Regions from separate parts of the Anaerobacillus alkaliphilus genome, predicted to be linked through region 1. Evidence: predicted binding sites of a transcription regulator. Region 1 holds the regulator's gene; each other region holds the start of a gene.

Region 1 (11,310 bases):
CCCATCAACACCTGCATCGGCTAATAGTTTGTATTCCTCAGTATCTAACGGATTAATTTCAATTGCCACTGATGAAAAGTATTTTTTCAATACCTTTACAGCTTCAGCTATATACGAAACTGGTGTATGTGTTTTTGACTCACCTGTTAACACTAATATATGTTTTAACCCTTGATCCGCTAGTGCCTTTGCTTCAATTTCAATTTGTTCAAGTGATAGCTTCTTACGTTCAAATTGGTTTGTAACACTAAAACTACAATACGTACAAACGTTGACACAGTGGTCAGCAATATAAATAGGGTTGAATAGTAAAATTGTTCTTCCAAAATGTTGGACTGTTAGCTCATGCGCTTTTTGGGCCATTTCCTCAAGTAGATTTTCCGCTGCTGGAGAGAGCAAAACTAATAAGTCTTCTGTATTCATTCTTTGTTTTTGTAGGACTCGCTTAACATCTGTTTCTGTAATACCTTGAAATATATCGTCAAAAGGTAGTTCCTTTAACTTTTCATATTCGTAGTAAAAACTCATGGGAAAACCCCCTTCTTTAATTGTCAATTTTGAATTCTGAATTGTGAATTGATGCTTGTAATGCTTCGTAGTTCTGCAAACAACATTCATAATTCAAAATTCCTAATTCATAATTAGATCTGTAAAAATCCTGTCAATGGTGATGATGCTCTCGCGTGTTTGGCAACTCCACCAACTCCTGATAGATATGCTTGGCGTCCTGCTTCTACCGCTGATTTAAACGCTTGCCCCATAACCACTGGATCTCCAGCTGTAGCAATTGCGGTATTGACTAAGACAGCATCTGCTCCCATCTCCATTGCTTCACACGCTTGTGATGGTTTACCAATACCTGCATCAACGATTACTGGTTTTTCACATTCTTCAATTAAAATTTGGATTAGTTCTTTCGTTTTTAAGCCACGGTTTGTACCGATTGGTGCTCCAAGTGGCATTACAGCTGCAGCGCCAACTTCTTCAAGTTTTTTAGCTACCATTAAATCTGGGCTCATGTAAGGAAGGACTATAAAGCCCTCACTAGCTAGAATTTCAGTTGCTTTAATTGTTTCATAGTTATCTGGTAGTAAGTACTTTTGGTCAGAAATAACCTCAATTTTTATCCAATTTCCCATACCTGCTGCGCGTGCCAGTCTTGCAATACGGACTGCTTCCTCAGCTGTTCTTGCTCCAGATGTATTAGGTAGTAAAATCATCTCTTTTGGGATATATTTCATGATATTTTCTTGGTTCGTATTAAAATCAACACGACGCATAGCGACTGTAATTACTTGAGATTGTGAAGAGTTAATTACGTCTGGGATTAGGGCGTCATCATTAAATTTTCCAGTACCGATTAATAAACGACTATTAAGTTCTACTCCACCGATAGTTAATAAATCTTTTGCCATTGTTTCTTCTCCTCCTAATTTTACATATCAACAGTTCTGTCTGGAATGTGCGGTGTACAACAGGGAAAACAAAACAAAAAAGCCCCACCATACAGATGCGGCCTTAAAGACATGTAAAGATAACAATTAACAAGACAGTCTTCCCTCCGCTGGCATGATCCAGATCAGGTTACACGGTCTGTGACGGAATAGTCCTCTTCTCAGCCTAGTCCTCTAGGCTCCCGTAGCTGTAATACATATTCTTTGTATTAATCATAACACAGTTTAATAAATTTTCTATACTGAATTGCTTCATTAGTGAAGCTTTTTTTACTCACATTACGCAGTCATTGTTTTTTTACTTTCTTCATTTTTGCTAGCTTTTCCTAACATCCAACCCAAAGGTATGGTCAATAAGGCTATCATGCCTAAAAGAAAAAACCCTTCTCGTATTGCTTGTAAACTAGCTTCCTGCATCGTATCTACAGTAGCAAACACCTGAACTCTACGAACCTCATAATAAATGGAGATAAAGACAATTCCTAAGGCAGAACTCATCTGTCGCAAAACATTGTTCATTGCTGATCCCCGAGAAATAAACCTATCCGGAATGGAATTCATTCCAGCCGTCGTTGCTGGCATCGTTGAGAAACCTTGCCCAATACCTCGTAGCGCCATTAAAACAAAGATCGTTATGAGCGATGTTTCCATGGTCGTAAATCCTAGAGCTAATGTAAAGACTGCCATAATGACAAGACCGCTAGTTACAACGAATAACGGACCATGGCGATCTAGTAACCTTCCACCAATGGTCATAAAAATCCCGGTGAAAAGAGCTGAAGGTAGAAAAACCAGCCCAGTTATCACGGGGCCTAACCCATACACATGCTGGATCAATAATGGAATTAGGAAAATTGCTCCAAATAACCCTAATGAAGTAGAAATGCCTATCCAAACACTATATGTGAATGCCTTATTTTCAAAAATTGATAAATCTAACAAAGGTTGATCATGTCGATTTTCAATTTTCACAAACAGTAGTAAGGAGATCATACCTAGAGTAAATAAAACCAGATTAAGAGGTTGAACTAGATGTTCTAACGCCGATACTCTCCCTAAACCATACAATATCGCTCCCACACCAATTGTGACCGTTAGAAACCCCCACTTATCAAACGAAATTCCACTAACTTTATTTGTGTTCTTAAGATACATGGCACCGATGATAATTCCTAGTATGCCAATTGGTACATTGAATAGGAAGAGCCACTGCCAACTTCCTGCTTCAATAATAAGTCCTCCGACCGTAGGACCAATCGTTGGAGCCATCATTGCAGCAATTCCCCAAATTCCAGTTGCAAGACCTCGCTCATTTCTTGGGAACACTTCGAATATAAGTGCCATTGATAAAGGCATCATAATTCCTCCTGCAATCCCTTGAATACCACGGAAAAAGATAAGCGAGCTTAAATCCCATGAAAAAGATCCTAAAATCGAACCGATCATAAAAATGACTAAGCCAGCAAGATAAAGCTTTTTCTTTCCATATTTATCGCCTAAATAACCAGTTAGCGGCACGGTAATTCCCATCGTTACCATAAAAACAGTAATTACCCAGCCAGTAGAAACAGCATCAGCATCAAAGACATCCATTAAATAGGGAATCGCTGGGTTTAACATACTGTTGTTTAAAATAATAGTAAAAGTCCCTAACAAAACCGCTATGACAACTAGCCACTTTTCAGGGAGTAATTTGCTCATAAAAAATACCTCGTTTCCCGAAATAATTTCTATTACTACTATATCACGTTCAATTAGTGAATAGAATGAAAAACACTTCCAATTTTCTTGCAGATGGTAATTGAAAATGGTGTAGAGACTCCTACTGTAACCTTTTCCTTCACTCTCCGCTCGGTTCGGGCACGTTAGGGCTTCTTGCGTTACCTTTTCTTTCACTCTCTGCTCGGTTTGGGCACGATAGCACTTCTTGCGTTACCTTTTCTTTCACTCTCTGCTCGGTTTGGGCACGATAGCACTTCTTGCGTTTCCTTTTCTTTCACTCCCCACTCCGTTTGGGCACGATAGCACCTCTTGCGTTTCCTTTTCTTTCACTCCCCGCTCGGTTTGGGCACGATAGCGCCTCTTACGTTACCTTTTCTTTCACTCTCCAATCGGTTTGGGCACGTTAGCGCCTCTTACGTTACCTTTTCTTTCACTCTCCACTTCGTTTGGGCACGTTAGCGCCTCTTACGTTACCTTTTCTTTCACTCTCCACTTCGTTTGGGCACGTTAGCGCTTCTTGCGTTTCCTTTTCTTTCACTCTCCACTTCGTTTGGGCACGTTAGCGCTTCTTGCGTTTCCTTTTCTTTCACTCTCCGCTCGGTTTGGGCACGATAGCACCTCTTGCGTTTCCTTTTCCTTCACTCCCCACTCCGTTTGGGCACGTTAGCACCTCTTGCGTTTCCTTTTCTTTCACTCCCCACTCCGTTTGGGCACGTTAGCACCTCTTGCGTTTCCTTTTCTCTCACTCTCCGCTCAGTTCGGGCACGTTAGCACCTCTTGCGTTTCCTTTTCTTTGACTCCCCACTCAGTTTGGGCACGTTAGCACTTCTTACGGTTCCTTTTCTCTCACCCTCCGCTCGGTTTGGGCACGTTAGCGCTTCTTGCATTACCTTTTCTTTCACTCTCCGCTCGGTTCGGGCACGATCGAGCCTCTTGCGTTACCTTTTCTTTGACTCTCCACTTCGTTTGGGCACGATAGTACCTCTTGCGTTACCTTTTCTTTGACTCTCCACTTCGTTTGGGCACGTTAGCGCTTCTTGCGTTACCTTTTCTTTCACTCTCCGCTCGGTTTGGGCACGATAGCACCTCTTGCGTTACCTTTTCCTTCACTCCCCACTCCGTTTGGGCACGTTAGCACCTCTTGCGTTACCTTTTCTTTCACTCCCCACTCCGTTTGGGCACGTTAGCACCTCTTGCGTTACCTTTTCTTTGACTCCCCACTCGGTTCGGGCACGTTAGCACCTCTTGCGTTACCTTTTCTTTCACTCTCCACTCGGTTCGGGCACGATAGAACACCTTGCGTTACCTTTTCTTTCACTCTCCGCTCGGTTTGGGAACGATAGAATACCTTGCGTTACCTTAACATGGTTTCCCACTTAGATTAACAAGACTAACCAGAAACAAAAAAGGCTACCACTTTAGTGATAACCTTTCAACTTTAAATTGGATAATGCTTCAAGAAGTAAATTAACGATTGAAGTTCTACCGATAAATCGATGTGATGAACTCGTACGTTTTTTGGAACCGATAAACGTGCAGGAGTAAAGTTTAAGATACCTTTAATACCGCAAGCTACCAAGCGATCTGCAACTTTTTGTGCTACAGAAGAAGGTACGGTTAGAATTGCAACTGAAACGTTTGGATCCAGGATCTTTTCCAAATCATCTAAATGATATATTGGAACGTTACCAATCTCTGTTCCTACTTTGTTAACATCAACATCAAAGGCCATATCTATTTTTGTACTATTATTTTTTGAAAAGTTATAATGCAAAAATGCTGTCCCTAAATTCCCGACACCTATTAAGGTTACATTTGTAACCTCGTCTTGGTCTAATGTTTTTCTAAAAAAAGTTAGTAGATAATTAACGTTATATCCATAACCTTTCTTACCTAAAGCTCCAAAATAAGAAAAGTCACGTCGAATTGTTGCAGAATCGACTTTTACCGCTTCACTTAATTCCGAAGACGATACTCGTTGTTTCCCAGATGCTTGTAAATTTTCTAAAAATCGATAATACAAAGGTAATCGTTTTGCAGTCGCTTGAGGAATTTTCGTTTGATCGATATTCATTTTCTGCCTCCAACCTGTACCTTTTAACTGGATAAAGGGCAAACAAAATCTAGGGTAGTAATTATACCCCCTGTTTTCTATAGCCACACCTTATTCTTGTTTATCAATTCACATATGCTACCGACAATCCCCTGGTTTCTCCCTTTAGTTGGTACAAATTTTTTTTAGTTTATTATTCTATTTCTGTTTCTCTTTTAAAATCTCCACTTTTTCCGCCTGTTTTTTCCATTAAGTATGTAGGTCCAATAACCATCCCTTTATCTACAGCTTTACACATATCATAAACTGTCAGGGCTACCGCAGAGGCTGCCGTTAGTGCTTCCATCTCTACTCCGGTACTTCCTTTAGTTTTTACTTTTACGTAAATGTTAAGTTTATAGTTATCTTCATTTGTATGCCAATCAAACGTTACATCAACACCTGTTAATGCTAGTGGATGACACATCGGTATCCAATCTGCTGTTTTCTTGGCTGCCATAACGCCTGCCACTTGTGCAACAGCTAGTACATCGCCTTTTCCTATGGAGCCTTGACGAATTTTCTCGTATATTTCTTTCCCTACTTCGACACTAGTCTTAGCTAATGCTGTTCGTATTGTCTCATTTTTTTCTGAGATATCTACCATTTTTGCGCGACCTTGTTCATTAAAATGAGTAAATTCTGACATACTAAATGTCCCCTTTCAAACCGTCACAAGTATATTGTACACCATTTTGTCAAATTTGTAATCGTTTCATTTTTTGTAACACAAATGAAATATCTAATTTTAAATTCAATTGGTATTGCTGAAAGTATTATTTGCTTGTCCATAATTAATTACGGTACACTAACGGTATATTATAATGGAATAAACGTTAGATTGCTACTTATGTTAGGATGATGAATTTATGATACTTTTACAGTGTGTCCAATTAACAAAAACATTTGGTGTGGAACCAATATTATCGAATATAAAATTAGAAGTTCATTCACAAGATCGTGTTGCGATCGTTGGTAGAAACGGTGCTGGTAAATCTACTCTTTTAAAAATTATTGCCGGAAAACTATCTTACAATTCTGGTGACATTATTATTCCTAAAGATGTAACGATAGGCTATTTAGCTCAAGATACTGGTTTAGAATCGAGTCGTTCTATCTGGGACGAGATGTTAACCGTATTTGCTCCTCTCATCCAAATGGAAAAAGAGTTGCGAAACTTGGAAGCCAAAATGTCAGATCCTGAATGTATTAGCGACGAAAAAGTATATGAAAAACTTTTAAAAGATTATGATCTACTTTCTGAGAGCTTTAAAGAAAGAGGCGGTTATAAATATGAAGCTGATATTCGCGGTATACTATCGGGTTTACACTTTTCTGATAAAGACTATAGCACCGAAGTTTCAACATTAAGTGGTGGCCAAAAAACTCGCCTAGCATTAGGTAAACTATTACTAACCCGCCCTGATCTACTTATTTTGGACGAGCCGACAAACCACCTAGACTTAGAAACTCTTGCCTGGTTAGAACAATATCTTCTTCACTATGATGGCGCTATTTTAATTGTTTCCCATGACCGTTACTTCCTTGACAAGGTTGCCAATGTTGTCTATGAAATATCCAGAACAAAAGCAACGAAATTTGTTGGTAACTACAGCCATTACTTGGATGAAAAAGCAAAGCGCTATGAAATTGAAATGAAGCAGTACGAAAAGCAACAAGATGAAATTGATAAGCTGAGAACATTTGTTGAAAAGAATATTGCCCGAGCATCTACCACGAAACGAGCACAAAGTCGTCGGAAACAACTAGAACGAATGGATGTATTAGATCGCCCTCAAGGAGATGAAAAGTCTGCTCGCTTTTCATTTGAGATTAAAAAGCAAACTGGTAATGATGTATTAAGAATTGATCAACTTTCCGGAGGCTACCCAAATAGTAAGCCTTTATTTGAAAAGCTTACCTTGGCAGTCAATCGATCAGAAAGTATTGCATTACTTGGACCAAATGGTATCGGAAAATCTACTCTATTAAAAATCATTACCGAGCAATTAAGTCCTGTAGCAGGAACAATAAAGTACGGTAGTAATGTCACAATTGGTTACTATGACCAGGAACAAGCAAAGCTGAATTCTAATAAACAGGTATTATATGAACTTTGGGATGATTATCCTCTTACACCCGAAAAAGAAATTCGAACGATCTTAGGTAACTTCCTATTTAGTGGTGACGATGTGCTCAAAAGCGTTTCTGATTTAAGTGGCGGAGAAAAAGCTCGCGTGGCACTAGCAAAATTAATGATGCAAAAAGCTAATTTTTTAATTTTGGACGAGCCAACAAACCATCTTGATCTAGACAGCAAAGAAATTCTTGAAAGTGCATTGCTAGATTATCCTGGCACAATCCTGTTTGTATCCCATGACCGTTATTTTGTAAACCGGATGGCGACACGAGTCGTGGAAATGACTTACGAAGGTCTAATCGACTACATTGGAGATTATGATTACTACCTATTGAAGAAACAAGAGAACCTTGAACGCAAGGAATTAAAAGAAAAACAAGAGGTAAAGGTTCAGCATCAAGAAGAACAACCAAATAAACAAACATTCCTTCAAGACAAAGAAGCAAAACGAAAAGAACGTCAACGTCAGAGGCGTCTAGAGGAAATTGAACAGACCATTGAAAAAATTGAACTATCAATTGCTGAAAAGGAAGAAGCTCTTTGTGACCCAGAGGTCTACCAAGATCACAATCAAGTAGCTCAACTTAACAATGAAATTGAACAACAAAAACAAGAACTAGATTCTCTCATGGAAGAGTGGAGTGAACTAGAGGAATAAGTGTGAATTTTGAATTGTGTAAGTAGTGCTTCGATGCACTACTTACACAATTTTATTCATCTAGTGCCCAATAATAGCTCGTACAAACAATGATAAACATCGATGTAGCAGCTGCTACGACACCAGAGTCATTTAGTAATAATAAAGTAACCGAAGCAACAACTCCTGTTTGAATAAGAAGCCTCTTTACCCCACTACTGACAATCCCTTTTTTCCGCCATAAATATAATGCAATCAAAAGATATGTTGTCACAAACAGTTGCGTCCAATTACTGAATCGAAAAATTTTCCAATTCATTTCGAGCTTCCTTTTAATCGTATCAACGATGTATTGAAAGTCACCTTGGAACATTCTTGTAAATGCATAGCCAATATGCGATTCCTTCCCGTTCATTTGCGTAAGTAACAGAAACAAAATAGTCACAGCTAGGAGGCATAAAAAAATCATCATAAGCTTTCGCCAATTCATATTGGGAAAATAGTTGCGATACCCGTAATAACCAAACATAATTCCAGCAGAAATGGTTGCACCTGCGTTAGCTCCTAGATTTGTTGAACTTAATAAAAAGAGTTGGCTTATGCTTAACACGATTACTAATAACCATCTTCTAAAAAGTGGCCTTTCTAATAGAAGAAGTCCTGCAATTAAATAGACACCTGCAAATTCATTACCGATCCCATAATATCTAGCGCCTATGATTGGATCATACCCTAAATAGGATCTTTGCATAAAGAAGTTTCCCATGAGCAAGTCTATTGTTATGGCTGAAAATAGAGCTATGCTCATGAAAAATATAGGTTTAGGAACAAACCTTACAACGAGGAAACCTGTAATATAGCTACAAAAGATTAGCAGTATCAGATAGACGTTTGGTTGAATGTAATACAAACTATATGGGGTGATAAGTAACCATAATGGTGAACTTATCCCGGCGATAAGCAAAATTTTTGCAATCTCTTTCCAAAAAGCAATCTGTATTTTAAACATAATAATAACACTAGTAATAATTAATAAAAGAACAAGTAAGGTAATATAGCTTGATAAGATTACATTTCGAGTTTTAAAAATTGTAAACATTAGATCAATCTTAGTTAAACCTTCTTCTAATGTTGGCCCGATAGTTGCTACTCTTTGAATTGGTTTCCCAAAAAAATTATCTTCAGCCTCTATCTCAAAAAAGTGAAGGATAGTTGGTACCATATCTAAATTGCTGACGACAAACGGTTGTCTTGTTGTAGATGACTGTAAATAAAATGTGGATGAATGACTCCAATAAAATAGTGGAGCTAACCGTTCTTTATTTTGGTAAGCATCACTATTCATCATTGGGGATAACAACATAATATTTTGTGTATAACCATTCTCAACTAGGAGCGTCAGGAATTTCTCTAAGTTTAACAATGCTGTTTCATATTGTTTCTCAAAGTAATCTGCCTCCATATTACTTTTTTGCTTATACAATCGATACAAGTCTCCCCATTCAATGACAGTAAGAGACGGTTCTGCTTTAGGTGTGGATAAAACTGTGAAGATATTATCTACATCCATCACCACTCCACCTGGAGAACCTTTACTCGGTTTCGTTCCTTCCAGTAAATAACCATGAGCAAATCCTTCTCGATCCATTATAAGCGTAGGTCCATATCTTACTTTTTCTTGGCCAATGTCGCTATTACCAATAACATAGCTGTTTACACCATGCTCTTTTAGTGTTTGCCCAAGTATGCCTACTTTTGTGCGATATGTCGTATCTTTATTTTTATCAACAAGTTTGTGAAATAAGGGATGAAATACTTTTCCTTCATCAACAGTTCTACCCGTCCATTGTTGATAAAGTTCTTCAACTAATACTCCACTATCCAATTCACCTTTCACAAACGCATTCCAGCCTTCAACACCTAGCCCTCGAGAGCCTGATGCAATACTAACAATATTATTTAAATAAGAGTATGGACCATCAGGGCGGATATTGACTGCTGACATTCCACCAGTTTTCCACAACTCATCTTCATGCCCATTCTCTATTAACCATGTAACTTCTTGAAAAGAGAAATCTGGTACTAAAATGATTGTAAGGTTTTTCGAGTACTCTTCAGCAAAAACAGGTTTTCCACATAAAATAAACAGGTACATTATAAATAGCAACAGCAAGTTTCTTTTAATGTTCATAAACACCCTCGGAATAGAAATATTCATAAATTTTCTGACATATCCACATTATCAACAACATTACCCACAACTTAAACCTTTATTTTCAAGCTTAATGAAAAGTTATTAACAATATCCACAGTTTTATCCCCAAAGTAATTATTCACACTATATATCCTTATTTCGACACCCTTTGCAGCACTTATCCACATTATCCACAATTGAGTTGTTAATAAGTACCTACGTTCCCCTTTTTCCTTTTTTATAAAACCCTTGGTAACTTTACGTTCTTCACACTTATCCTCATTTTGTTGAAAAACTGTTTATAAAGACAAATTCGACAATAAAAAAGCTGCCCTTAATTTTAAAGAACAGCCTTCGACAACTTTTATTGTTTTTCTAAATCTAACCCTGGATTACCATTTAATCGATAGTCTGAAAAATGCTTCTTTTCTAGCTTTATGAAAGCCGCAGCACCTATCATAGCAGCATTATCTGTGCATAACTTTAGTGGTGGGATAATTATCTCTATCGCCGATTTATCAAATTCAGCTGTTAGCTTTTCTCTTAATCCTTTATTTGCGGCGACTCCACCAGCGACTAGGAACTGTTTCACATTATATTCTTTAGCCGCTCGTTTCGACTTTTCCACAAGGACCTCAATGACGCTTTCCTGGAAGCTTGCAGCTAAATCTTCATTTGAAATTTCAACGCCTTTTTGATTTGCATTATGTAAGGTGTTAATAACTGCTGATTTTAATCCACTGAAAGAAAAATCATATGACTCCGGCTCTAACCAAGCTCTTGGAAGATCAATTGAAGGCGTTCCAATTGCTGCTAGCCGATCAATATGAGGTCCACCTGGATAAGGGAGTTTTAACGTTCTCGCTACTTTATCATAAGCCTCTCCTACCGCATCATCTCTCGTCTCACCGATTACCTCAAAGCTACCATGATCTTTCATATAGACGAGTTCTGTATGCCCCCCTGAAACAACCAAGGTCATTAAAGGAAATTTAAGCTCCGTTATCAACTGGTTGGCATAAATATGTCCAGCTATATGATGAACACCGATTAAAGGTAGGTCATGAGCAA
Region 2 (11,310 bases), on a different contig from region 1:
GCATATCTATACCGAGCAGCACGTGATATTGAAGATTTAAAGGGTGTATCTCTTCGTTTGGTAAAAGGAGCTTATAAAGAGTCTCCTGAAGTTGCTTTACAAGATAAAGCAGAAATCGATGAAAATTACCTTAAAATCATTAAACAGCACTTATTAAATGGAAGTTATACGGCTATTGCATCTCATGACCATAATATTATTGCCAAAGTAAAGCAGTTTGCCAAAGAAAATGATATCCCGAAAACTCAATTTGAGTTTCAAATGTTATATGGCTTCCGTACAGATATGCAACAAGATATTGCTAATGAAGGTTATACAATGCGTATCTACGTGCCATTTGGAAACGACTGGTACGGCTATTTTATGAGAAGACTTGCGGAAAGACCACAGAATGTCGCTTTTGCATTACGAGGACTTTTAAAATAAAAATCTATGAAACTGAAAAGAGGTAGTTTCTATGAAGAAGAAAATATCGATTATTGGAGTGCCGATGGATTTAGGTCAACGACGCCGTGGTGTTGATATGGGCCCTAGTGCCATCCGTTATGCAAATGTTGTTGAACGTCTACAATCCCTTGATTACGAAGTAAATGATATTGGTGACATAGAAATCGGCAGACCTAATCGTTTTGATATAATAGATGAAGAAAATTTAAAAGATTTAAAAGAAGTAGTGAAAGCAAATCAAAAACTTGCATCAGCAGTATCTGATATCGTTGCTATGGATCAATTTCCATTAGTTTTAGGAGGAGATCATAGTATTGCAATTGGAACTCTTGCTGGTGTTGCAGAACACCATAAGAACTTAGGGGTTATTTGGTTTGATGCTCATGGTGACTTAAATACAGGTGATACCTCACCTTCTGGAAATATTCACGGGATGTCCTTGGCAGTTAGTTTAGGGATAGGTCACCCGTATTTAACTGGTATTAATGGTTTTGCTCCAAAAATCAAACCAGAAAATGTAGTCATTATTGGTGCACGGGCCCTTGATCCGGGTGAAAAAGAGCTTATTAAAGAAAAAGGGATTAAAGTATACACAATGCACGAAATTGACCGTCTAGGTATGACAAAAGTGATGGAAGAAGCGATTGCGCACGTCTCTAATGGTACAGATGGTGTTCATTTAAGTCTTGATTTAGATGCCATTGATCCACACGATGCCCCGGGTGTAGGAACTCCAGTACTAGGTGGTACATCATACCGTGAAACGCACTTGGCAATGGAGATGTTAGCGGAAGCTGGAATTGTTACCTCAGCTGAGTTCGTTGAAGTTAATCCGATTTTAGATGACAAAAATAATACTGCAACAGTGGCTGTAGCCTTAATGGGATCACTGTTCGGTGAAAAGCTTCTATAACTAAAAGAGTGTAATGTGGTGAGTTGGTTGCTCAGAACGTTACACTCTTTATTTTATAGATAAGATAGAAATGCAGTTGCAAAGCTAAAATAAACAATTAATGAAAATATATCATTTAATGTTGTGATAAGTGGACCGGAGGCAACTGCAGGATCGATGTTAAATCTGTACAGTAACAAAGGTATGATCGTCCCTGCCATTGTTCCGATGATTAAGGTTAAAATTAATGAACCGCCCACTATTAAGGAGTAAATTGGACCTAACCATACATAAGCAATAATTGCGATTAGTGCTCCGCATGTAATACCTATAATTAAACCCACTCCTAATTCCCGTGTGACTAACTTTACTACTGTTTTTCTATCTAGATCATGGCTAATAAGTCCGCGGACAACAACAGCTAGAGATTGAGTACCCGTATTTCCAGTCATTCCAGCAATCATTGGCATGAAAAACACTAAGGCAACAACTTGTTCTAAAGTATCTTCAAATCCACTAATAATACTACCTGAGATTAAACCGATGAATAATAATAAGATTAGCCATGGTAAACGGCGGAAAGAGGCAGTCGTTGCCTTTGTATTAAAATCGATATCCTTACCAGATGCAGATAATTTCTCGATATCTTCATTTGCCTCTTGAATGACAACGTCAATCACGTCATCGACAGTTACAATTCCAAGTAATTTGTTTTTTTCGTCAACAACTGGTACAGCAACGAAGTCATAGCGTTGAATGAGTTGTGCCACTTCTTCTTGGTCAAGATCAACAGGTACCGAGATAACTCGGTTAAACATAATATCGCTAATTTTCTCGTCAATATTACTAAGAAGCATGTCTCGATACGAAACTACACCGACAAGTTCTTTATTATCATTAATGACATAAAGGTAATAAATTGTATGGTTCATCTCCGCAAATGACTTTAGCTTGTCCACAGCATCTCGAACAGTATAATCATTCTTAATCCAAACAAACTGATTGGTCATCAATCCGCCGGCTGTTTCTGGCGAATAGGTCATTAAATTCTGAACGTAAGTAGAATCCTCCGATTTCATCGCAGCCAAATATTCTTGGATTTTTTCAACAGAAAGCTCACTTAATAAGTCTGCTAAGTCATCATTTTCCATTAAGTCCATAACTTTAGATGACTTTTCGATACCAAGGCGATGAAGAATTTCAATTTGCAAATCACTATCCAACTCCTGGATGAGATCAGCAATTTGTTGAGGTGATAAATACAATAAAAATTTAAAATGGTGTTTGCCAGGTAGGTTTTGATACAGTTGGGCGATGTCGTAAGGTTGAAGTTCATCAATAACCTTTTCGAGGGCGCCTTTTTTATTTTCTTTTAGGTACTTAATAATAAGTACGGTTAATTGATCAGCATTCATAGAAACACTTCCTTACTTGATAGTGTTTTGGGGAAAACCCCTAGGTACTACACTATAAAAAAACTCACAAATAGTAAATACAATTCTTACGTTTTTTTTATGTTTGAGCCACTTTTCTCGATAAGAATAATAATGAAGGAACCAAATAACAAAGTAGCTAAGGTAAAAAGCTGAATGAAGTAGCTTGAGAAAACAGTAATGCCACTTCCGAAGCTTGCTCCCAATAGCAAAATGAAGCTATACATAGAAATTGTTAGACTCCGGTCATGCCCGCCTTTGTAACCGATAAGTTGAATAAGGGAAGGAATAATGATTGCAACCCCTGCAACGAAAACGATAGAACCAAAAGCGATGAGGTAGACATTTATTGTGCCACTAAATAGTAAACCTATGAGCTTTAAAGTAAGACCGAAAAGAATTGTATTCTCATAGCCGAAGCGTGTGCCAATCTTAGTAGAATAAATAGTTATAATTAACCCAATTAGGCCAAACCCACGGACCATTAACGTCGTCGAAGGAGTAGCATCCGTATTCGTTGAAAAGAAATTTTCTAGCGCTGTATAGTAGGCTACAAATGCTAGTAAAGTTGTAAATGTAATGAAGTAAAGTCTTTTTAAATCTTGTCGAAAAGGAATTGATATTATGGTCCTTAATAATGTTGGGATAGACCTTGATTGTTTTTGTTTCCTTGGTCGTGGAAGCTTATTTAGAGAGTAAATTAGAAGAAATGAATACAAAATTGCTAAAGTAAGAAAAATGCTCTGCCAACCATAAACGATGTTTACTGAAGAGCTTAGTAATTGACCGATGACTCCAGCTGATAAAAACCCTGTATTAATAACTCCGATTGCTATCCCGCGATGTTCTATATTTAATACATTCAATACATATATAAATGATACAGGTGCGAATGAAGCTGCCCAAAACCCTTGTAGCGCTCTTAGGAGAAGAAGAGTAGAGAAGTTAGTCATGAAAAAGCCTGCTGCCATTAGGATGATTAGAACGAATAAGCCTGTGCAAATGGTCTCTTTTAGACCAAACCGTTCTGATAAGGGACCGAAAAAAATTAATCCACATGCGTAAAAGAATGAAAATACACTAATAGAAAGGCTAGCTTCTGAAGTTGAAATAGAAAAAGTAGTTGCTACATTTCCTAAGAGAGGGATCATGATGTAAAGATTAGAGACAATCAAAATAGCCAACATTGCAAAAATAATTAATATATGACTTAGAGTATAAGGTATATTGTTTTCTTTAGGGTTTTCCATAGCAAATCACCTTACTTGTTAAGATTAGGGTATCAATATAGATTATGTATATGTAAAATCGTCATTAATTGCCTTTAAACATTCATAACTTGCCAGGTAGTAATAACACTATATGTAATATAATTATAGGAGTTATAGATGTACTATTTAAGAGAATAAGGTGGGCGATTTAAATGAACAATTTTATCAGATTTTTATTCTTAGGAATCTTGATGATCGTTTTTCTTACCGGTTGTAATGAAGAGGCTCTTACAGGAGTTAAGCAATTGGAGGTTAGTGATCTAAGCTATCGTATGGCGGACTCGATAAAAAACAATGATGAAGCTTTTTACATTGATGTAAGGGAAGATTATGAATTTAATGAAGCGTATATCGAGGGCTTCGTGAATTACCCTTTGAGTTCCTTTGAACAAACCTATCAGGATCTACCTAAAGATAAAGAAATTATTGTTATTTGTAGAAGTGGAAATAGAAGTATGAAGGCAGCGGCGTTTTTAAAAGAGCAAGGCTATGAAAATGTAACCAATATAAAGGGTGCTATGCTCGATTGGAAAGGTGAGACGAAGTCAGCCAATTAAAACGTAGAGTGATGAACTTCATCGCTCTACGTTTTTTGTTTATGTAAAAGACTGTTTTCGAAAAGTTTGTTGCTTTCGTAAAAATCTCAAAAGCCGGAGTTTTACACAAATTACTAAGAATTGACCACTAATTTAGTAAGTAATGCTCTTTTCTTACATAATTTATTGGCTGATATCTTCATCTGGGGTATTTTTCCAATAATTTCAGGATAGAAAAGCCACAATGTTTACGGAAAGAGCCATGCAAAAAAGACAGAACTGGTAACGAATGAGGTGACTTCAGCCTCTAAACATAAGCAAAACCACTAGGGAAGCCCTAGTGGTTTGTTCATTATTTAATTAGATAGTTAAATACAGGTGAACCTGGTGGTGCATTAACAATCATATCGTAAACCGGAATGGTGTAAGCGAAAAGGATGAGTAATACGACAATGCCGATCCAGAGTTTCCAGTTTTCAAAAATTGCAGGTGTAGTGGATGCATCACTTGCAGGTTCACTTACAGGGAACGCTGTTTCTCCTTTTGGAGCTAACCAAACCATGTAAATAAAGTTATAGAACATTAATAGTGCAGCAGCTGTTAAGATAACAGCACCAATAGCGACTGTTATATAATTCGTAAACATTCCTTCAAACCAAGCCATTGCTGTAGGGTGGTCTTGGTAAGTTGTATACGCAGTACGACGTGGTGCTCCAAGAAGACCCATTAAATGCATCGCACCTGACATGAAGAACATTCCGATTGTCCATAACCAAGTTTGCACCATACCTAAACGGTTGATATATGGCGTAAACTTTCTGCCAGTTAAATGTGGAATTAACCAGTATGAAATTCCAAAGAATGTTAGAACGATCGTTGAGCCTACGGTCAAGTGGAAATGCCCAACAACCCAAAGTGTGTTATGAACAACAGCGTTCATTTGATTAGATGCGTTAATAATTCCACCAGCACCAGCTGGGATAAAGATTAACATCCCCATAAATGGAGCGAAGAAACGTACATCTTTCCAAGGTAGGATACCTAACCAGCTAAGTGATCCACGTCCACCTTGAGAACGGGCAGTTTGCTCAAACGTACCAAAGATTGAGAATGCGGTCATTAATGATGGAACGATAACAACGAACGTTAATACTGTTTGAACGAACTTCCAAAACTCTGAAACGCCAGACTCCATTAACTGATGGTGGAACCCAACAGGTATTGAAAATAACAAGAATAAAATAAAGGCCAAACGAGCAAGTGAGTCACTAAACAATTTTCCGCCAATGATTTTTGGAATACAAACGTACCAAGCCATGTAAGCAGGTAGTAACCAGAAGTAGACTAGTGGATGCCCGAAATACCAGAAAAGTGTACGGCTTAGTAATATGTTCATCTTATCCGTAAGACCAAATGCCCAAGGGATCATTTGTAATAATACTGTAGCTGCTACCCCTAAACATGCTACAATCCAGAGTATAAGTGTTGCTGTAGCCATAAATCCGAATAGAGGTGTTTTTTGTCCTTTATTTGCTTTTTTCCAATTAAAGTAATGAGCAAGAACTGCAGCACTTGCAATCCAAGTCCCTACGACAAAAAGTGTTAAAGCTACATAATAGAACGGATGAGCTGCAAGTGGAGCGTAGAATGTATATAGAACAGAGGCTTCCCCTGCCAGAATAAGTACAGCAGCCATTAGCGTACCAATCGTGGTTACCCAAAAACCAGCCCAGCCTAGCTTTCGAAGGCCATTTGGAAATGCCCCGAGAGTACGACTAGCCCCGGCAAATAAAAAACCAAAAATAAAGTAAGTAGTAAAAACAAGTGCAAGTAAAACTCCATGGACAGTTAAAATTTGGTAGTAACCAAGCCAACTCGGAAGCTCAATCATGCCTCCGCGGACAAGTCCTTGTAAAAGTCCCATAAGTGCCCCGATAATGAAAGCAAAAAATGCTACGTGTATGTGTGCCATACTTAGAGAAGCGTCTTTTGGTGCTACTCTAACTTCTGTGTCTGAAACAAATTCATCGACTCTTAATGCTGAATTTCTCATTATTTCACCTCAATCGCCATTTGCATGTAGTGGTGTCCGGTACCGCAGTATTCGTTACAAAGAACGAGGTAAGTACCAGGCTCGGTAAATGTGTGTTCGGCCATGTTCACATGACCAGGTGTAACCATGAAGTTCACATTTGTCATTGGAATAGTAAATGAGTGAACAACATCAGAACTAGTTACTTGAAATCGTACGGTTGATCCAACTGGAACTTCAATTTTATTTGGTGAATATCCAAAAGCCATTGCAATGATTGTGGCTTGATACGTATTTTCGTCAATTTGGCGTAACCCCGGCTCATTGAAAGGTGCTTCATTACTTAAATTTTGTGGATCGACTGTAGCCATGTGGCTAGGTGGTTGTTGCCCGAATGCGAATGCACTAACTCCTAATACTGCTAAAAAAACGAATAAAGACCCAATACCAAATGTTAACCATATTTTTTCATAACGATGTAAATGCATTTAAGTTCCCCCTTTCACAAAATTACATTCTATTTAAGAATAAGTAGAAAATAGCTGACCAAGATCCAACAATAAATAATCCTACTAACATGGTGAATATTAAGGTTCCTTTTAAAGATGAATCTGATTCTGTTGGTACATAACCCTTTTTTGTCTCTAGGTTTGTGTTGTTTTTAGCCATAAATAACCCTCCTCTTATGATAATTAAGACCCCCACGATTACATAATATAGGAAAAACATTACAAAATTTTTCCGCAAATGTGAAAAAATAATGACACTTACAACATAATATAGTTAATAAACATAACAGTAGTTCATATAGTGGAAACTACTCTATCGCAATTATAAAGTTTTTGAGAATAACTACTGTGAGAAAAATCACATATAAACAGGCTGTAATAAGCTCTGAAATGGCATTGTTAAAATATTGACACATTTTAGGATAGAGACAGTAGTAATCAATAAATTAATTAGGTAGCTCAAGCTGCCATAAGTTAGGGGATGGACAAGTAGAAAATGGCGAAGGAACAGAGGAAACAAGTAAAGAAATAATATTTTATTAGTAAAAAGCCGCTATTTGTTTAAAAGATCGCCATTCTGGTTCTTTTTTTATGGGAAAAATAGTGGTTGGTGGGAATAAATAGAATGTTCCGTTACAAACTACTCTTATCTAAGTTTGAATGTAAGAGAGGTTCTATATGAACAAGAATACTACGATAAGACAAGATAAATATGAGGAATATCTTAGAAGCCTAAATATCTCGGAAGAACCACCGCAAGTTAGTAGCTTGTTTGATATAGAGATGAAAGAAATATTTAAAGCTTGTGACGACTTTACCTATAGAGAGATCGTGCTCTCACGAGGAGAGAAGGGGATTATCTATTTTCTCCAGGGAATCGTTGATCTTGAATTTCTACATATGAGTGTAATAAAGCCTTTAGTTGAATCGATGAAAGACCAATTCGAAGAAGTTGATCATCGTCAACAGATTAATAATCCTAAAAATATCTCTCTTAAAAATTGGAACGAGATTATTTTTGCATTATTTAACGGAGGAGCTATTTGTCACATTGATGGGCAGCTCCCAATTGAAGTTAAAGTACCTGGGAAAGAAAAGAGAAATATATCTGAACCTACCACACAATACCAAGTATTCGGTCCGAAGATAGGATTTATTGAGGATATACAAACGAACATTTCTATCGTAAGGAAGTTTCTGAAGGATCCTCGTGTAAAGACCGTAAATTACGAAATTGGTTCACTTTCACATACAAAGGTATCTGTCATGTACATTGATGGTTATGCAGATAAAAAGGATATTGAGCAGATTGACAAAAGAATGCAAAATGTGAAAATTGATCAACTGATTACTCTAGGACAATTAAATAAGCAGATTATTGATCATCCAACGTCTATTTTCCCACAAGTGTTTGGTACAGAGCGACCAGACAATGTTGCGTTGGCATTAGGGGAAGGAAAGATTGCTATTTTTATTGACAATGTAACATTCGTTTCAATTCTTCCTGTTACGTTGTTTGATTTATATTTGGTTGGTGATGACCTTAGTTTTAGTTCGTTTTATAATGCCCTATTTGTAAGAGCTATCCGATATTTGTGTATGATTTTATCTACAGCTTTACCAGCTCTTTATGTAGCATTAGTCGCATTCCATCCAGAACTAATTCCAGAAACTCTCGCATTAACAATTGCAGAGTCGAGATCACAAATACCTTTTCCGGCAGCTGCAGAAGCACTAATAATGATGATTGCCTTAGATGTTTTAGTGGAGGCTAGTATACGTCTTCCTAGCTTTGTTGGCCAAACAATCGGTATTGTTGGAGGTTTAGTTATTGGAACAGCAGCTGTTGAAGCAGGGGTTGTTAGTAGTCTAATGGTCATTGTTATTTCGTTTACCGCAATAGCATCTTTTACTTCTCCTACTTGGGAATTAGTATCGTCACTACGCGTTCTTCGTTATGGTTTGTTGATCATATCATCAATTTTTGGTTTGTATGGGTTCGTGCTAGGCTTTTGTGTTATTTTTATTCATATTTGTAACTTAGAGTCTCTTTCAACACCATACATATCGCCATTATCAACATTTAAAATGCAGCAGTTGTTAGGTAGAATGCAGCAAATAAAAACGCAGTATTTTGAGAAAAAAGGAGGGTGATTTTGACTAATGGAGGTGGTAAGGAAATTCAAGGGTATTGATCTTTTTGCAGTTACTTGTTGTTCAACAATTACTCTAGGAGTCACTTTCTTACCTTATGTGGGTGGGGATGAGGTAAGAAGTGCGTGGTTAAAGGTTTTGGTAGCTGTCATTCCTTACTTTGTTCTTTTTTACTTGTTAAAAAAATTTAGCTCTAAATACGAAAGTTACGATTTCTTTTATGAGATGAAAGTCTCTACTTGGAACTGGGTGTTCCACTTGATCGTGTTGTATTTCATTGTCAGTACTTTGTTTGCTATTGTTTATGGTTTGGAGGCATTGACATTAATAACAAAAGTATATTTGCTTCCTAACACTGACCAGTGGATTGTTCTACTTCTCTTTTTATTAGTGGCTGCGGTGGGCTTAGGTTATGGAATTACAGCGATTAGCCGTTTTGTTGTTTCCTTAATACTTGTTGAGTTTATCCTGCTTTTTTCAATTGTAGGTTTAGGCTTTACTGAATATTTTCGCTGGATGTATATTGCCCCTGTTTGGACGACGGATGTTATCACATTTTTGAAGAGTTCTATCAGTGATATGGCCCGGTATACGGGAGTAATAGCTCTACTAGGTTATTTGCCATTTTTGAAAAAAGATGCCGCAGTCTTTAGACCGATGAGTTATGGTCTACTTTTGGTTGTTTCTATCTATGTTGGTATTTGTCTTGTGGTAGTAGGGACCTTTGGTTTCGAACAATCTTTAACGCTTTTATCACCTTTTACGGCATTGGTTCAGTCTTTGTCAACGAGAACAGGAGTAATAGAGAGAGTAGATTTATTTTTCTTGGGGGTATGGCTGATTGCTTATTATAAAATCATGCTAGTTCAGTCATGGTTTATGGTGTTTTTAATGCAACGTATATTTCCGATAAGAAGAAACTACATCTATATACTTCTTTCGTTAGTTTTATTATTTGTGATAACTATGTTCATGCCAAACTTTGTTGAACAAATTTGGATACCTATACATTTTAATAACATCATTTATTCCTTTTGCGTGCCAGCTTTACTATTAGGTTTCTTATTAATGAAACGAAAAGAAGGAGCTCAACAAAGTGAAACTAGTTAAGCTATCGCTTGTCCCACTTGCCATAATTCTAATGCTAACTGGGTGCATTGATGATGCTAGGGAAATTGATCATAGATCAATGATTGTGGGTATGGGCATTGACGTGGAAGAAAATAATGACAATGAGATTTTATATAGTGTAACGTTACAAATCCCAATACTTTTAACTGGAGGACGAGAAGGATCCCCTGCTGGCTCGGTAAAAGAGTTCGAGACGTTTACTGCCACTGGAAAGACAATTTTAGATGCGGTTGCCCATATAGAAGCAATGACACCGACAGTTCTCTTTTTTGGCCACTTAAAAGTAGTGACGGTCAGTGAACATGTCGCTAGTCATGGACTAGACAGAGTGATCGATTTCTTTGATCGACTTCCTCAAGTTGCCAACCAAATTTTTTTACTAGTCATTGAAGATGGAAAGGTTGAAGAATTTATTAACCAAGAGTCGCCGTTAGTAAATTTGCCTGCTCTTTATTTAAATCGATTTTTCCAAGCTGAACAGAAAATATCGCGAACAAAGGATGTGAAGCTCTTTGAGTATCGTAGAGATACCAATATGATCTCTGGTGCAGCGACACTCCCATTAGCTAAAATTTTAGACAAAAAAATACTCATTGAAGGGATGGCGGTCCTTCATAATCATAAATTAGTGGCAAAATTAGAAAGAGATGAAGTTGGTATTAGTGAACTATTAAAGAACAATCGAGTGGATAATGTAAATTACACAATAACGCTAGAAACCAATGTCGGGGAAGAAGAAGTTTCGATCACAAGAGGAAACTTACAAGCTAAATTTCATTACGAGGAAACAACCCCACTTACAGTAAATATTAGTGTCAAGGGTAAAGGTGAAATTGCTGAAGTAGGAACGCCTGAAGTAAGGGTGACTAATGATTTAGTAAAGGAAGCCAATGATAAGATGGAGA
Region 3 (11,310 bases), on a different contig from region 1:
CGTTTAGTTTGCGAAATGATTTACCAGCTAAAATGACTATTTTTGCGAAAGATATATTTGAATATGCTCATAAAGGTGCAAAAATAATGATCAAAAATGGTTGGATGGAAGAACCTTTTCAAATGGAAGAACGAAATCAATTGGTGAAATAGGAAGCAAAGGGTGGGTTCTCTTGCTTCTTTCGAAAAACGAAGAAAACAGGAGACCCCTCTGATATGCTCCCTTCCTACTTGAAGGAGAGCATTTTTATGCTAAATGAAATTAAAACAAAACCAATATAAGTTGGTTAATGATAGTTAGTTATCGAAAACTTTAGATAGAAAAATAGATGATAAAAACCTTGGTATTATTGAAAATTAGAAGAGCAATGATTATTGAAAGAGTATTCTCTACCACAAAGCGCTACCTTGTGCTAATCCATAATTTCTTTTAACAACGAAAAACTTAGAGAAATGTAGAATAAACGAGATTTGCAGAAAAAACTGTTGTAAAATGGTTGAAGATAGAATATTTCGAATGTTTACAAAACTCAAATAACTTTGCTATTATAAGGACAAGCCAAACAATCACTAGTAACAAAAGTCACATAAGAAAGGGATTGATACATGGTACTTAAACTCAAAGACACGTAATTACTTTTTGGAAGGGTGTGATACTATTGAAGCAAGGTTAGGCGATATGTACTAAATTATCGTACATGGGTGTTAGTTTAAAAGTTTACTATAATCAATCTACATAAACGAGAGGGGTGGGGCGATAATCTTAAATCGACTTCAAGAGCATAGCAAGCCTTAACTCAATAACTAGAAAGGTTGTGATGCAACAGAAGCAAAGTTAGGCGATATTTACTAGTCTAAAGTACATGGGAGTTACTAATTCATTAATTAGAAAGGATTTTAGTATAAATGGATATTGAAATAGTATAGAGGTCTTATTATCTAGTTATGGATAATAAGACCTCTTAATGTTGTTTCCAATTTATCCCTTTGTTACACTTGGCTAACCAGCAAAGTTAAAGTGGAAACAATAAGGTCGAAAGCAACTCTATTTTTTAATAGCGGACTTTAGCTATTTTAGTGTATAAGAGAGAGCTTACTTACAATATGCATCAACAAAATATTGTGGGTTTAGTGGTTGCCCTGTCGCACGTTTGATTTTTTCGTTCCAGTGGTATTTTGAGCCTGGTTTAAAGAACTGTTCGTTTAGGAAGTTTCCAACTGTTGGGTTGAAAAATTGTTCCGAAACTTCGGTTTTAATATATTGATGAAGCTGAGCTGATGTTAATTCACCAAGTAGATAGTTTTGGTAGTACACAGGCGCTAGGGTAAAGTGGATTTTTGCTGCCCAGTCTGGTAGGTCACGGTTTTCTGGAGAATTCACTAATTGAATTTCATTCACTAGTTTCCACCAAAGTGCATTTAAATCTTGATCTGGGTTTTCATATAATTCTTTTTCGAAGAATACGAATGTAATAATCCATCGTCCTGCAATAAGCATCTTTAACTGTTCAAATTTTTCAAGGGCTGGTGCTAACGTTTCTAACTGATCACTTTCAAGCTTTAGGAACGTTTCCAACCATTCTTTGTTTTCGGTCATTTTACCAAATAACATGGCAATGGCTTCAGTTGTTAACGTGTGAGCTGGTGATCTTAGAACATAAGGAAGCTCACGATCTAAATATTTAAAGTAAGCGGCGTGACCAAATTCGTGGAGCATCGTTCCCATCCAATATGCATCCGGCTGGTTGTTACATAATACACGAGTATCCCCGTTACGATCCATGTCTGTACAAAAAGCTGTTGGGTTTTTCCCAGGGCGTGGATCCATATCACTCTTAGCATATAAATCTTCAATTGGGATGTTCATTGCAGCGAATGTATCGGCAGTTAACTTCTCGATGTCTTGATCTTTGAAAAAAGGATCAAGATTTGTTTCTTTAGAAGCAGGTGCTTCTTGGAAGAAAGGATCGACATAATGCCATGGTCGTAAATCAGAAACGGATATCTCAAATTTCGCTGCTAGTTCCTCGTCTAATTGTTGTTTCAATTGACGGAAGGTGCTATCCGAAAGATCAATCAGTTGCTGAAAGATTGAGAAAATCTCTTCGCGATCTAATTCTTGATTTTTAAACGACATCTCATGGTAATTGTTAAATCCAACTGCTTTTGCCGCTTCATTCCTAACTTTGATCAGTGTTAGAAGCTTTTCTTCAACTACCTTTCCAACTTCTTTTGAAGCCTTCCAAGCGTCTTCACGCTCTTGTAAATCCAGACTATTGATTAAGATATTGCGAACGTCATTCGCTGAAAGCTTTTTCCCATTTACTTCAGGTTCATACGTGTTAAACATATGATTTAATTCAGCAGATAGTTGTGATAACTCTTTTAGGACTTCGGCCGGAAGCTGATTTTCCATGAACGTACGTTGAAGGCCTTCTAATTGTCGTTGCTCAAGTGCTGTTAAGTCTGTTTCCTTTAAGTAGTCCTGAACTGCTTGCAACGATTCGGGATTTGAAAAATATGTACGAAACTCCGTTTGCGCTTCAGCAACCTTTTGCGCCCACTCTTTTTCACCGGTAGTTTGGGCCATCCAGCTTGCATTGGTTATGTTTTGATGTAGTTCTTTCACTCCCAAATTTTGCTCTTCTAAAAACTGTTGAACTGACATTTCTTCAACTCCTTGTGGAATAAATAGATTACCAATTTCTATCTTAAACCTTTTGTTCGTTCATGTCACCTCCGAGAAGAGAAGACAAGGAGACAGGTACATTGTCTCACGCAGAATGGATATCTGAAGTAATAACGGGAGCCCCTTTCCCAAAGAAGTTTATCTCTTGATTAAATTAGTATAGAGAAATTTAGGGTGATATACATGACTCTTACTTCTGATGCTATACTAGATAACGTAGAAATGGATTTTTATGCTATTTTAAATTAGGCTTGTAAATCTAGTAATAGAAATGGAGACAATGCTGATGAAGAAACAAGGACTAAATCCTTATCTTCCTTCATGGGAGTATATCCCAGACGGAGAACCACATGTGTTTAACGAAAGAGTCTATGTTTATGGCTCGCATGACCGTTTTAATGGACATGTATACTGCTTAAATGATTATGTATGTTATTCTGCACCAGTAGCAGATTTATCTGATTGGAAGTATGAGGGTGTTATTTATCGGAAAACAGATGATCCATTAAATCCTACTGGCCATATGTGTTTGTATGCTCCTGATGTTACACTTGGACCAGATGGAAGATATTATTTGTACTATGTATTAGATAAAATATCAATTGTTTCAGTAGCTGTTTCTGATACACCAGCTGGCAAGTATGAATTTTACGGGTATGTAAAATATGCTGATGGTACCCGCCTAGGAGAACGAGAAGGAGATCAACCGCAGTTTGACCCTGGTGTTTTAACGGAAGGGGACAAGACGTATCTATATACTGGTTTTTGTCCGACTGGAGATAGGTCGAGAAAAGGGCCGATGGCAACAGTTCTTGGAGCAGACATGCTTACAATTATAGAAGAACCGGCGTTTCTTGCTCCTAGTGAGCCTTATAGTGAAGGAAGTAGTTTTATGGGGCATGAGTTCTTTGAAGCACCTTCAGTGAGAAAAATCGGCGATACCTACTATTTTATTTATTCTTCAATCGTTTTCCATGAACTTTGTTATGCTACGAGCAAACATCCGACGAAAGGCTTTGAATATCAAGGTGTGATTGTCAGCAATAATGATCTTCATATTGACTCATATAAACCTGCCGATAAACCGATGTTTTACGGTGGGAATAACCATGGTAGTATCGTTGAAATAAACAATCAATGGTATATCTTCTATCATCGACATACGAATGGTTCTAACTTCTGCCGTCAAGGTTGTATAGAGCCAATTGAAATATTAAACGATGGGACAATTCCTCAAGTAGAAATGACTTCATGTGGTCCCAACGGGGGAGCATTACTGGGTCGTGGTGAGTATCCAGCGTATATAGCGTGCAATCTGTTCTACCGTATAGAGGAAAAGTATTCAGGCGATCTATGGATGGATAGTCATTTTCCTAAGATCACTCAGGATGGTAAAGATGGCGATGAAGAAATAGGATATATTACGAATATGTTAGATTCTGCTACGGCTGGCTTTAAGTATTTCGACTGTAAGGATGTAAAGACGGTGAAAATTAAAGTTAGAGGATATTGCAATGGTGCATTTGAAGTAAAGACCGCATGGGATGGTCAAGCACTGGCTACAATACCTGTTGAATTTACTAATGTATGGACAGAATATTCTTCTGAGATTTCAATTCCAGACGGAATCCAAGCCTTGTATTTCACTTATACTGGGAATGGTAGGGCTAGTTTGGCTTCGTTTAGATTGGAATAACAGTTCCGGTACTGACTTTTGTACACCTATAGATATTCAAATATAAAATACCCTACATTGGTTGTGGGGTATTTATAGTTTTTTGTTTATAATTATTATAAAAAGATATTGACTTTAAAATACTTTTTGCTATACTTTGTATATACTATGGTGGAAAGAGTTGATAACCATGAGACCTATAAAAAGCTTATGCTCCAAGTGTCAAGTTGAAATTAAAACTCTAAAGCATACAACTATTTGTGGCTGTGGAAGTAAGATAAACATCAAATAACATACAAACGTTAAGCGAGATTTTTGATACTTGCTTGACGTTTTTTTTGTTTTAAAAAAATAATATCTTGAATTCGAGATATTTTTGTTGCATTCCCTTCACTTGAAGTGTAAAGTGATAGGTGAGAAAGGAATTGAGTCATGTGAGAAAAAATACTCGTAGTTCACTCATTTGGTTTCGTATTACTCGTTTTACCCATCAAAGTAATCTATTATCAAATGATTTTCTAAAACAGTATGGGATAACAGTTGCTCAATTTGATGTATTAAATCAGGTTTCAACATATCAACCGATTATGCAAAATGAACTTGCTACGAAAGTAACCGTGTCAGAAGGTGGAATATCACGTATGCTTACGCGCTTAGAGCAAGAGGGCTATATCATTCGTAAACAGGATTGGAAAACTAAATGGATTAGCCTTACTTCAAAAGGTGAGGATAAGATGGAAGAAGTTTTTGAACATCAACTATCTTTTCAAACGTCGATCATTAATGAGTGTCTATCCGAAGAAGAGCAGAAGACTTTATATGCACTTATGACCAAGTTACAAAAGAACACTGAAAATAAGATGAAATAATATTGATCACTTGATTAGTAAATTGAAAGGAAGGAAATGATATGTATAAAATTCCTGGGCATCATCACATTTCTATGATTACAAAACATGCAAATCAAAACAATCAATTTTATAAACATGTGCTTGGGTTACGACGCGTGAAAGTGACTGTAAATCAAGATGCTCCAACCATGTATCACTTATTTTACGGAGATAAAACAGGTAGCCCGGGCACTGAACTATCATTTTTCGAAATTCCATCAGTTGGAAAAACGCATCGTGGTACAAATGCGATTACTAGAATTGGTTTACTAGTATCTTCTGAAGAAAGTTTGCAGTATTGGAAAAAACGTTTTGAACAGCATGGGGTTTATCATGAAGAAATATCAAGATATGCCAATCGTGCCGCATTGAAATTTGAGGACCCAGAAGGGTTACGTCTCGTGCTGCTCGTATCAAACGGGGAGAAGGTTGAGCACTGGCAAACATGGGAAAAGTCAAATGTCCCAGCTGAGCATCAAATTCAAGGTATGGGTTCTGTGGAAGTGACGGTGAAAAGACTCGAAAAACTTGCGAGTACCCTTACAGACATGTTCGGCTATACAGAGGTTAGCCGTAGTGAAAACGAAGCCATCTTTCAATCGATCGACGGTGAAGTTTTTGGAGAAATCGTTGTCAGCTATTTAGACGGTCCATCGGAAAGACCAGGTCGTGGAAGTATTCATCACTTGGCGATACGTGTCAAAAACGATGAGGAACTTGCCTACTGGGATCAGCAAGTAAAACAACGAGGTTTCCAAACCTCAGGTATTGTCGACCGTTATTACTTTAAGAGTTTGTATTTCCGGGAGTCTAACGGGATACTGTTTGAAATAGCGACAGATGGGCCGGGCTTTACAATAGATGGAGATGTCGAACATTTAGGGGAACAGCTGGATTTACCACCATTTTTAGAGGGAAGACGGGCCGAGATTGAAGCAAACTTAGCCCCTATTGAAGAGTAAAATATATTTTTTTAGGAGGAAATGAATATGAACCATTTAAAAGGAATCCACCACGTAACAGCAATTACGAGTAGTGCAGAAAAGAACTATGAATTTTTTACCTATGTTTTAGGAATGCGGTTAGTTAAAAAAACAGTGAATCAAGATGATATTCAAACGTATCATTTATTCTTTGCAGATGATAAAGGTAGTGCTGGTACAGATATGACGTTCTTTGACTTCCCAGGTATTCCAAAAGGTGTCCATGGAACAAATGAAATCTCAAAGACATCGTTCCGTGTCCCAAGTGATACTGCATTAGACTATTGGGTCAAACGGTTTGATCGTTTAGATGTCAAGCATACTGAAATTAAAGAACAATTTGGAAAGAAAACTCTCTCATTCGTTGACTTTGATGATCAACAATATCAATTAATTTCAGATGAAAAAAATAAGGGCGTGGAATCTGGTACTCCTTGGCAAAAAGGTCCAATTCCACTCGAATATGCGATTACTGGGTTAGGTCCCGTCTTTGTCCGGATTGGAAACATTGACTATTTTAAAGAATTGCTAGAGAGGGTGCTATTATTTAAAGAAACTGCGAGAGATGGATCTTTCTATTTATTTGAAGTAGGTGAAGGTGGAAACGGAGCTTCAGTGATTGTCGAATCGAATACGAGTTTACCTCCAGCGCGACAAGGGTATGGAACGGTACACCATGCGGCGTTCCGTATAGATGATCGTTCGGTTTTGGATGAATGGAATGAACGATTGAGTAGTTTTGGTTTTAGCACATCTGGTTATGTCGATCGTTATTTCTTTGAGTCGTTATACGCAAGAGTTGCTCCACAGATTTTATTTGAATTTGCGACGGACGGACCAGGCTTTATGGGCGATGAACCTTATGAAACACTTGGTGAAAAATTATCTTTACCTCCGTTCTTAGAACCGAAACGTGCAGAAATTGAAACGTTAGTTCGACCAATTGAGACAGTTAGGAGTACGAAAGTGTTTGAAAAGGAATATGAGGGATAAATAGAGTTTGGGGAACTGAAGGGGGACTTTAAAAGTATAAGTTTATTATAGTATTTAACTCGTTAGAATCTTTTTAGATTGTAACGAGTCACATATCTTGAAATCATAATACTTGATATGATAATATTTGGATTAGAGTTAATTGAACTGTTATTGGAGTCTTGTGCTATTGTCAGGTAGCGGGAAAATGTAGTTCTGAATTCTTGAATTTAAGAAATGTTAATTCAAGAGGAATTTATGTGTACTAAGTTTTAAAAAAAATATATCAGGTAACAAATAGGAGTGTGTAATCCTATGAGCTTTTTCGAAAAAATATTTGGAAAAACAAAGGAGACGAATACGATGGAAAATATTAAATTAGCAGTCATATACTACAGCATGGGTGGAACGAACTATCAATTATCAAAATGGGCTGAAGAAGGTGGCAAAGAAGCTGGTGCTGAAGTAAAAGTGTTAAAGGTACCTGAATTAGCACCTCAACATGTCATCGATGAAAACGAAGGTTGGAAAGCTCACGTAGAGGCAACAAAAGATGTTCCAAACGTAACATTAGATGATCTAGAGTGGGCAGACGCAATTATTTTCAGTGTACCAACACGTTTTGGTAATATGCCAGCTCAAATGAAACAATTCTTGGATACGACAGGTGGTCTATGGTACCACGGGAAACTGGCAAACAAAGTAGTCAGTGCTATGACTTCAGCTCAAAATTCTCATGGTGGTCAAGAAGCGACGATTTTATCATTGTACACAACGATGCACCACTGGGGCGCAATTATTGCCTCACCTGGTTACACAGATCCTGTTCAATTTACATCAGGAGGTAACCCATACGGGGTAAGTGTAACAGTGGGTCAAGACGGAAAAATGATTGAAGATGTTGAAGCAGCTGTTAAGTATCAAGCAAAACGAACAGTTACCGTAGCAGAGTGGGTAAAAAAAGGAAATCAATAACGACAAATTCACCGAAAAGCTCAGAGTTGCTCTGAGCTTTTTTATGTTTGTTAAATGGAACTTGCCCAATTTCGAAAGAGAAATTGGTAATTCATATAAAACTTTGTATGAACTACATTTCACAACGAATGAGATACTATTCTTACAACGTTCTCTAACATGTTACTTAAAATGAGCTTGATTTTTTGCTTTTTTACATGTTTAGGAACAAGGACAGACTTAAAATAGGCGGGTATCGTTTATGGATCTAATTTCTTGAGGGATATATCCGCGGTCAATTTACTTTTACAGTCCAAACTTGTTCATTTACAGTCCAAAACTGAACATTTACGGTCCAAATTCACCAATTTACGATCCAAAATGATGGTTTTATGAGCGAAATTGAAAAAGGACTAACAGCACAAGTTCCAAAGGTCCATAACTACTGTATGTTTTGCTTTGACGGACGAAGATATATGACACATTTGTGAAAAGAGGACCAAACAGTCAAAAGTGTGATTTTTCTCACAAGAGTAATCTGTGTTTAGGAGTACAATCTACTCATAAAGAACATTAATCAGTTGCTTATAGGATTAATAGCTTCATAGGAGGGAACACGACATGGGCAGAAAACAACTAGTGATGATTGGGAACGGGATGGCTGGTGTGAGAACAATTGAGGAAATCTTAAAGCTTGCTCCAGACGCTTTTCAAATAACCATTTTCGGGGATGAACCACATCCGAATTATAATAGAATTAAGCTTTCAAATGTTTTACAAGGTGATACAACAGTAAACGATATCATTATGAATACTTGGGAATGGTATCAAGAAAATAACATTGAGCTTTTTACAGGAGAAGCAATTGTTCGCATTGATACTGAAGCGAAACAAGTAATCTCAAATCAAGGTAGAGTAGTGAGCTACGATGATTTAATTATTGCGACTGGATCAAGTTCGTTTATTTTGCCAATTCCGGGTGCCGATAAAGTGGGCGTTACTGGTTTTCGTGATATCCACGATTGTGAAACGATGATCAAAGTAGCGCGGGACTATAAAAAAGCTGCAGTTATTGGCGGCGGGTTGCTTGGTCTTGAAGCAGCAAGAGGCTTGTTAAACTTAGGTATGGAAGTAGATGTCATTCACTTAATGCCTCATTTAATGGAGCGACAACTCGATCCTACTGCGTCAATCATGCTAAAAGAAGAACTTGAAGCACAAGGCATGAATTTCCTGATGGAAAAACAGACTGCTGAGATCCAAGGCGACGAAAGAGTGACTGGACTACGTTTTGTAGACGGTTCGGAGATTGAGGCTGACCTTGTCGTTATGGCAGTCGGGATAAAACCAAATGTTCAAATTGCTAAAGACAGTGGTATCTATGTAAACCGTGGAATTGTTGTTGATGATTTTATGCAGACAAGCGTTGCACATGTCCATGCGGTTGGAGAATGCGCGGAACACAGAGAAGTAATTTACGGTCTTGTAGCTCCATTATATGAACAAGGAAAAGTGCTTGCTGCTAATCTTTGTGGAGTTGAAACAAAGCCATATGAGGGATCAATTGTCGGCACTGGCTTAAAAGTTTCTGGTGTAGACCTGTTCTCTGCTGGTGAAATTGATGATGATCCAAAGACAAAGTCAATTAAAGTTCATAACGAGTTCGATGGGGTATATAAAAAGATCGTCATTCGTGACAATCGAGTTTCTGGTATTGTCTTATACGGCGATACAAAAGATAGCTCAAGATTATTTAGAATGTTACTGAAAAAAGAAGATGTTAGCGGCATGACTAGTGTATCTATATTAGAGTCTGGTTGTTGTGGTGTAGGATCTGACTCCAATGATGTCGCGACCATGGCAGCAGATGAAATTGTCTGTGGATGTAATGGTGTGACTAAAGGAACAGTTGTGGAAGCTATTCAAGCAAAAGGGCTAACAACTGTTGATGAGGTGGGTAGCTGCACAAATGCCGGACGTTCATGTGGCCGTTGTAAGTCGTTAATCTCTGATATTTTAGCGCATACTCTTGGTGAAAAATATGATGTGGCTGCGAAGAAAACAGCATTATGTGGTTGTACAACTATTAGCCGTGATGAAGTAGTCGCGGAAATTAAGGAAAAAGGTCTATCTACTGTAAAAGAGGTCATGAATGTTCTTGGCTGGAAACAAGAAGAAGGATGTTCGAAGTGTCGTCCAGCGTTAAACTACTACCTTGGAATGATCCTACAAGATCAATATACGGATGATCGCGACTCAAGACTCGTTAATGAAAAAATGCATGCAAATATTCAAAAAAACGGAACTTACTCAGTTATTCCTAGAATGTATGGCGGAGTAACTACAGCGAAGGACTTAATGAAGATTGCCGAAGTTGCAGAAAAGTATGATGTTCCTTTAGTGAAATTGACTGGTGGTCAGCGAATTGGCCTTTATGGTATCAACAAAGACGATCTTCCAGCTGTTTGGGAAGAACTAGGAATGCCATCTGGTTATGCTTACGGAAAAACTCTCCGCACGGTGAAAACTTGCGTAGGAGCAAAATTCTGTCGCTTTGGTACTCAAGACTCGATGGGACTTGGGATTGATTTAGAGAAAAAATTCGAACGTTTAGACACTCCGCACAAAGTGAAAATGGGTGTATCTGCTTGTCCAAGGAACTGCGCTGAATCTGGAATTAAGGACTTTGGTATTGTTGGAATTGATGGTGGCTGGGAGCTTTATGTTGCAGGGAACGGTGGAACAGACTTACGTGCTGGGGACTTATTTGCAACTGTGAAAACAAAAGAAGAAGTCATTGAATTGATAGGCGCATTTTTACAATACTATCGCGAGCACGCGAATTATCTTGAGCGTACTTCTACATGGGTAGAACGCGTAGGGCTTGACCATGTGAGAGAGGTTCTAGCCAATGAAGAAACTAGAAAAGCGTTGAATGAGCGCTTAGATAAAACGTTGAAGAAATACCAAGAGCCATGGGCGGAAGTGCTTGAAAACCAAGACCTTCAGCAGAAGTATTATCAAAAGCACGAAATTCCAGTCTTAGTATAAGGGGTGAAGTAGAATGGAGAAACTATATCTTACAGATTATGACTCTTTACCAGAAAGGACAGGACAGGTATTTCATATCGGTCAAGAAGAGATCGTC

What was found. Region 1 encodes Rex, which represses fermentation and respiration genes when NADH is low (regulators of the CRP and FNR family bind a similar motif). Its sites were predicted from a motif close to TTGTGAAATATTTCACAA; they were not measured.
Region 2: the regulator Rex is predicted to act here: its motif matches at 7,467-7,484, upstream of DS745_RS08840 (cytochrome c oxidase subunit 2A).
Region 3: the regulator Rex is predicted to act here: its motif matches at 8,676-8,693, upstream of nirB (nitrite reductase large subunit NirB).

Annotation. Positions count from the first base shown of each region.
Region 1 is NZ_QOUX01000033.1:10,231-21,540, reverse strand. Features, by position in the region: gene thiH (2-iminoacetate synthase ThiH) at 1-528, opposite strand, end outside; gene DS745_RS10300 (thiazole synthase) at 642-1,415, opposite strand; TPP riboswitch at 1,539-1,650, opposite strand; gene DS745_RS10295 (MDR family MFS transporter) at 1,734-3,155, opposite strand; gene DS745_RS10290 (redox-sensing transcriptional repressor Rex) at 4,615-5,250, opposite strand; gene moaC (cyclic pyranopterin monophosphate synthase MoaC) at 5,423-5,917, opposite strand; gene DS745_RS10280 (ABC-F family ATP-binding cassette domain-containing protein) at 6,138-8,066, shown strand; gene DS745_RS10275 (hypothetical protein) at 8,119-10,236, opposite strand; gene tsaD (tRNA (adenosine(37)-N6)-threonylcarbamoyltransferase complex transferase subunit TsaD) at 10,604-11,310, opposite strand, start outside.
Region 2 is NZ_QOUX01000030.1:58,987-70,296, forward strand. Features, by position in the region: gene DS745_RS08805 (proline dehydrogenase family protein) at 1-426, shown strand, start outside; gene rocF (arginase) at 458-1,360, shown strand; gene mgtE (magnesium transporter) at 1,414-2,754, opposite strand; gene DS745_RS08820 (MFS transporter) at 2,841-4,022, opposite strand; gene DS745_RS08825 (rhodanese-like domain-containing protein) at 4,196-4,600, shown strand; gene DS745_RS08830 (b(o/a)3-type cytochrome-c oxidase subunit 1) at 4,932-6,632, opposite strand; gene DS745_RS08835 (cytochrome c oxidase subunit II) at 6,632-7,099, opposite strand; gene DS745_RS08840 (cytochrome c oxidase subunit 2A) at 7,122-7,280, opposite strand; gene DS745_RS08845 (spore germination protein) at 7,799-9,274, shown strand; gene DS745_RS08850 (GerAB/ArcD/ProY family transporter) at 9,284-10,384, shown strand; gene DS745_RS08855 (Ger(x)C family spore germination protein) at 10,371-11,310, shown strand, end outside.
Region 3 is NZ_QOUX01000047.1:273,633-284,942, forward strand. Features, by position in the region: gene DS745_RS21700 (DUF3231 family protein) at 1-152, shown strand, start outside; gene DS745_RS21705 (M2 family metallopeptidase) at 1,093-2,667, opposite strand; gene DS745_RS21710 (family 43 glycosylhydrolase) at 2,975-4,384, shown strand; gene DS745_RS21715 (MarR family winged helix-turn-helix transcriptional regulator) at 4,798-5,232, shown strand; gene DS745_RS21720 (ring-cleaving dioxygenase) at 5,274-6,215, shown strand; gene DS745_RS21725 (ring-cleaving dioxygenase) at 6,243-7,229, shown strand; gene wrbA (NAD(P)H:quinone oxidoreductase) at 7,572-8,183, shown strand; gene nirB (nitrite reductase large subunit NirB) at 8,784-11,213, shown strand; gene nirD (nitrite reductase small subunit NirD) at 11,227-11,310, shown strand, end outside.